2 regions of the Pseudomonas lyxosi genome follow, and region 1 is predicted to be linked to the other one. Evidence: predicted binding sites of a transcription regulator. Region 1 holds the regulator's gene; the other holds the start of a gene.
What was found. Region 1 encodes FliA, which starts transcription of late flagellar genes. Its sites were predicted from a motif close to CTAAAGTTTNNNNNNNNNNNGCCGNTAA; they were not measured.
Positions count from the first base shown of each region.

Region 2: the regulator FliA is predicted to act here: its motif matches at 1,031-1,058, upstream of ACMXYI_RS06035 (methyl-accepting chemotaxis protein).

Region 1 covers NZ_CP180481.1:6,456,259-6,459,389, forward strand. The annotation lists gene ACMXYI_RS29625 (protein phosphatase CheZ) at 1-605, opposite strand, end outside; gene ACMXYI_RS29630 (chemotaxis response regulator CheY) at 628-999, opposite strand; gene fliA (RNA polymerase sigma factor FliA) at 1,166-1,906, opposite strand; gene fleN (flagellar synthesis regulator FleN) at 1,903-2,733, opposite strand; gene flhF (flagellar biosynthesis protein FlhF) at 2,850-3,131, opposite strand, start outside.
Region 2 covers NZ_CP180481.1:1,266,257-1,269,387, reverse strand. The annotation lists gene ACMXYI_RS06040 (LysR substrate-binding domain-containing protein) at 60-980, shown strand; gene ACMXYI_RS06035 (methyl-accepting chemotaxis protein) at 1,164-3,131, shown strand, end outside.

The DNA.
Region 1 (3,131 bases):
AGCACGAGCTTGAGCAGGTTGCTTTCAACTTCGGTGACCAATTGGGTCACACGCTTGATCACCTGACCGGTGAGGTCCTGGTAATCCTGAGCGAGCAGAATATCGTTGAGGTTGCTCGACACAACGCGATTGTCTTCGCTGCTGCGTGTCAGGAAACCGTCGACTCGCCGAGCCAGCTCGCGGAACTCTTCAGCCCCGACTTCGCGACGCATGAACCGTCCCCAATCGGTGCTCAAGGCCTGGGCTTCGTTGCTCAGGCCGTTGACCAGCGGCGTGGCGTTTTCCACCAGGTCCATGGTGCGGTTGGCAGCCGCCTCGGTCAGCTTGACCACATAACCCAGACGCTCGGTGGCATCCGTGATCTGCGAGACTTCCTCGGCTTGCGGCATGTTCGGGTCAATCTGGAAATTGACGATCGCGCTATGCAGCTCGCGAGTGAGCTTGCCCACTTCCTGATACAGGCCGCGGTCACGGGTCTGGTTGAGCTCATGGATCAGTTGCACGGCGTCGCCGAACCTGCCTTTTTCAAGGCTTTCGACCAGTTCGACAGCGTGTTTTTTCAGGGTCAACTCGAAATCGCCCTGTGAAGATTCGTAATGCTCCATAGCTCCCCCGTGGCGCAGTTTCTCAACCGATGCGTTCGAAAATCTTTTCGATTTTTTCTTTCAACGCCTGGGCCGTGAAGGGCTTGACCACATAGCCGTTAACACCGGCCTGGGCTGCCTCGATGATCTGCTCGCGCTTGGCTTCAGCGGTCACCATCAGCACCGGCAGGTGCTTGAGCTTTTCATCGGCACGCACGTGGCGCAGCAGATCGATACCGGTCATGCCAGGCATGTTCCAGTCTGTTACCAGAAAGTCGATGCTGCCGCTGTTGAGAACCGGAATGGCAGTAGTGCCATCATCGGCCTCGACCGTGTTGGTGAACCCAAGGTCACGCAACAGGTTTTTAATGATCCGCCGCATCGTTGAGAAGTCATCAACGATGAGGATTTTCATGTTCTTGTCCAATTCGACCTCCAAGCAGTCTTAAACGCGCCCAGCACCTGGACGCGCCATTTCAATCAATCCGGCAAAGCACTCAATGACTGTCTGGAGCACAACAGATCGCGACCGGTGCAGTTAATCCCACACCGGTCCCGCTCGCAGTGTCCCCACACTGCCTTCAGCGCGCTCGCCACTCCCCCAAACGCCCCCGCAAGCGGGCCGCGCACTGGCTGTGTAACTGGCTGACCCGAGATTCGCTGACCCCCAGGACCTCACCGATTTCCTTGAGATTCAACTCTTCGTCGTAGTACAGCGCCAACACCAGTCGCTCACGCTCCGGCAAATTGGCAATCGCGTCCGCCAGCGCCGCCTGGAAGCGTTCATCTTCCAGATCGCGTGACGGCTCGAGATGAGCACTCGCGCCATCCTCGTGCAGCCCTTCGTGTTCGCCGTCCTGCAACAGATCGTCGAAACTGAATAACCGGCTGCCCAGGGTGTCGTTCAAAATCCCGTAATAATCGTCGAGACTCAATTGGAGTTCGGCCGCAACTTCGTGATCTTTAGCGTCACGGCCGGTTTTAGCTTCAATCGAGCGAATTGCGTCGCTGACCATCCGGGTATTGCGGTGGACCGAACGTGGCGCCCAGTCCCCCTTGCGTACTTCATCGAGCATCGCGCCGCGGATTCGAATGCCCGCGTACGTCTCGAAACTCGCGCCTTTGCTGGCGTCGTATTTGGTCGACACTTCAAGCAGGCCGATCATCCCGGCCTGGATCAGATCTTCAACCTGGACACTGGCTGGCAGACGTGCCAGCAAGTGGTAGGCAATGCGTTTAACCAGTGGCGCGTAACGCTCGATCAGCTCGTACTGCGCGTCACGTGCCGACTTCTTGTAGAGGTTGTAGCCACTGGCTGTCATAGCACAGGTCCTGCGGTTTGTTGCACGAGGCGCTCGACGAAAAACTCCAGGTGCCCGCGCGGGTTGGCAGGCAGCGGCCAGGTATCGACCTTTTGTGCAATGGCCTTGAACGCCAGTGAGCACTTGGACCGCGGGAAGGCTTCGTAGACGGCGCGCTGCTTCTGCACAGCCTTGCGCACGCTTTCGTCGTAAGGCACCGCGCCGACGTATTGTAAGGCGACGTCCAGGAAGCGATCCGTGACCTTGGTCAACTTGGCGAACAGGTTGCGACCTTCCTGCGGGCTCTGGGCCATGTTGGCCAGGACGCGGAAGCGGTTCATGCCGTAATCGCGGTTCAGCAGTTTGATCAGTGCATAGGCATCTGTGATCGAGGTCGGTTCGTCGCAGACCACCAGCAACACTTCTTGCGCGGCGCGAACGAAACTGACTACCGAGTCACCAATGCCCGCAGCGGTGTCGATCACCAGTACGTCAAGGTTGTCGCCGATATCGCTGAACGCCTGGATCAGGCCGGCGTGTTGGGCCGGGCTCAAATGAACCATGCTCTGTGTGCCGGACGCGGCCGGGACGATGCGAATGCCGCCAGGGCCCTGCAACAGAACGTCGCGCAGCTCGCAGCGGCCTTCGATCACGTCGGCCAAAGTACGTTTGGGTGTCAGTCCCAGCAGGACGTCGACGTTCGCCAGCCCCAGATCGGCGTCCAACAGCATGACGCGTCGACCGAGCTCTGCTAGAGCCAGGGACAAGTTCACTGACACGTTAGTCTTCCCGACGCCACCTTTGCCGCCGGTCACCGCGATCACCTGTACGGGATGCATGCTGCCCATGAATTTTCTTTACCTTGTCTTACTTAGACGGAGGCCACATTACTGGCTGCGCGTTCACGAACTGAACAATGCATGGCAGACCATCGATGTAGGTACAAAAACTGTTCATTAATACCTCAGCCGACCTGCTTGGTCGGGCTGTGGTAAATATCAGCGAACATGTCAGCCATGGCTTCTTCGCTGGGTTCTTCTTGCATTTGCACGCTGACGGCGCGACTGACCAACTGATGACGACGCGGTAGATGCAAATCATCCGGAATCCGCGGGCCATCGGTCAGGTAGGCCACCGGCAATTCATGACTGATGGCCAGGCTCAACACCTCGCCCAGACTTGCCGTTTCATCCAGTTTAGTCAGGATGCAGCCAGCGAGCCCACAACGCTTGTAACTGTGATAAGC
Region 2 (3,131 bases), 1.5 Mb from region 1:
AAACTCATGCTGAAGAGTTTCTGCTAGGGTGACCGAATCCCGCTATAGGAGCTTTCCGAATGTCTCGTCGTCTTCCTCCCTTGTATGCCCTGCGCGCATTCGAAGCGGCGGCGCGGCACAGCTCGTTTACCCGTGCGGCCGAAGAACTATCGATCACCCAAAGCGCGGTCAGTCGGCACATTCGTACGCTAGAAGAGCATTTTGCCTGTCGGCTGTTTCACCGCAGTGGGCGCAATCTGCAACTGACCGAGTCGGCGCGGTTGATCCTGCCCGGCATTCGCGAAGGCTTCACGGCCCTGGAGCGGGCCTGCAATACCTTGCGCGCCGAAGATGACATCCTGCGCATGAAAGCGCCGTCGACCCTGACCATGCGCTGGCTGCTGGCACGGCTGAGCCGCTTTCGGCACCTGCAACCGGGCAACGAGGTGCAATTGACCAGCGCCTGGATGGACGTCGACTCGGTGGACTTCAACCATGAACCGTTCGACTGCGCCGTCATCCTCAGCAACGGGCATTTTCCGCCGGACTGGGAGGCGAGTTTTCTGTTCCCGGAAGAGCTGATTCCAGTCGGCGCGCCGAATCTTCTGCAGGATCAACCGTGGGATGTCGCACGGCTGGCCAATGCCGAACTGTTGCACCCGACGCCGGACCGACGCGACTGGCGCAGTTGGCTGGAACGCATGGGGCTGGCGGATCAGGTGTCGCTCAAGGGCGGGCAAGTGTTCGACACGCTGGAACTGGGCATGATCGCCGCCGCCCGAGGCTATGGCGTGTCCATGGGCGATCTGCTGATGGTGGCGGAAGATGTGGCTCAGGGACGTCTGAGTTTGCCGTGGCCAACGGCCGTTGCCAGCGGTGAGAAATATTACCTGGTCTGGCCGAAAACTCGCCCCGGTGGTGAACGTTTGCGCAGGCTCAGCGACTTCCTGCAAGGCGAAGCCCGAGCAATGGAATTGCCCGACGTTCAACACTTGGGCTGAATCGATAGAGCCGCCGCAATGGCGGCCTTGAGCCATATCCCGGTTAATTACTCAAGTATTCCGATTGTCCGCCGAAAATGCAGGTGGAACCTTCGTGCAGGTTCGACGCAATTCCCATTATTAGAATTTTGCTGAGTGTGCAGCCAGATCAAGGAAGATCCGGGCGCTCGGCCAGGAGCTGTCATGTCTCAACCTCGTGCCCGGATCGCCTCACAGCTTGGTCTTGCGCTTGCCGTGATACTGGCGATTGTCATCAGCGGCAGTACCGTGTTCGCCCTGCGTTCGCTGGACACCGCCAACCTCGCCACCCGCGAAGAGCACCTGGCCAGTGAAGCCCGGTTGCTGGCCGATCAGTTGAGTACCTTTCACGGCACGTTGCGTGAAAGTACCCAGCGCCTGAGCGGTCTGTTCGAGAAGCGCTTCAGCGCCGGTTTGAGCGTGCACCCGGATGAACCGGTGGCGGTAGCGGGCGCACAGACGCCAGGCCTGCACCTGGGCAGCGAAGTGCTGAACAACAATTTCAAGGAAGTGGACGAGTTCAAGCAAATGACCGCCGGCGTTGCGACGGTGTTTGTGCGCAGCGGCGAAGACTTCATTCGGGTCAGCACGTCCCTGAGCAAACAGGACGGCACCCGAGCCATCGGCACGCTGCTTGATCACGCGAACCCGGCCTATGCCCGCTTGATGGCGGGGCAGGCCTACGTCGGTCGCGCCTTGCTGTTCGACCGCTCCTACATGACTCAGTACACCCCCGTACGTGACAGCGGCGGTAAGGTGATTGCCGTTCTGTTTGTAGGATTCGACTACACCGACGCGCAGAACGCGCAGTTTGCCAACCTCAAGCGCTTCCGTATCGGCCAGACCGGTTCCCTGGCGCTGCTGGATGAACAGAGCAAATGGCTGGTGCCGATCGCGGGCGTGCAAGCGCTGGATCAGGCGACTCCGACCATCGTCAGTCTGGCGAAAACGCCGGGCAAGGGCGAGTTCTGGAGCGACAAGTCCGAAGATTTCTACAGCATTGCCGTACCGTTTGAAGGCGGCCCATGGTCGGTGGTGGCGAGCATGCCGAAAACCGAAATCCGTGCCGTGACTTGGAGTGTCGGCATTCAATTGGCGATTGGCAGTCTGCTGGCGATGTTGATTGCTGTGGGGGCGGCGGTCTGGTTGCTACGCAGCAAACTCGCACCTTTGGGTGATCTGGTGCGTCAGGCCGAAGCCCTGGGCGCCGGTGATTTGAGCGTGCGTCTGAACGTATCGAGCAACGACGAGATCGGTCAATTGGCCCGCGCGTTCAACCAGATGAGCCAGGCGCTGTCGACCATGGTCGAGCACATCCGCAAGGCCTCGCAAGAGGTCAACAGCCGCGCCCAGGCCTTGTCCGGTCTTTCCGGTGGCGCCTATGAGGGGATGGAGCAGCAGTCGGGCGAAATCACCAGCATGGCCGGCGCCGTGGAAGAGTTCAGCGCCACCTCCCTGAACATCGCCGACAACATGGGCAACACCCAGCGTCTGGCCCAGGAAAACGCACAGCAAACCCAGATCGGTCGTACGTCGATGGACGAAGCGTCCTCGTCTCTGGAGCAAATCGCCGGCGCGCTGAACAGCACGGCGACAGTGATCAATACTTTGGGTCAGCGCTCCCAGGAAATCGGCGGCATTGTCGGTGTGATTACCTCGATTGCCGATCAAACCAACCTGCTGGCGCTCAACGCCGCCATCGAAGCCGCTCGTGCCGGCGAGCAGGGCCGTGGTTTTGCCGTGGTAGCCGATGAGGTTCGCAACCTGGCTTCGCGTACCCGCCAGGCGACAGATGAAATTTCCGGAATGATTCAAAGCATCCAGCAGGAAACCGGCAACGCCATCAGCACCATGGAACAAGGCAACCTGTTGATGCAGGAAGGCCTGTCGCGCAACGCCAACGTCGCCAGTGCCCTGGCACGGATCGATGAGCAAAGCCATTCTGCCGGTCAGCAATTCGCGGCGATCACCACCGCCACTCAAGAACAGAGCAGTACCGCCACCTTGCTCAGCAGCAACCTGCAAAGCATTGCCCTGGCGAACAGTGAGCAGCGCGAAGTGGTGTCCAATCTGGCGATCACTGCCAAAGAGTTGGAGAAGCTGGCGGCGGATTTGCGGCATGAGGTTGACCGG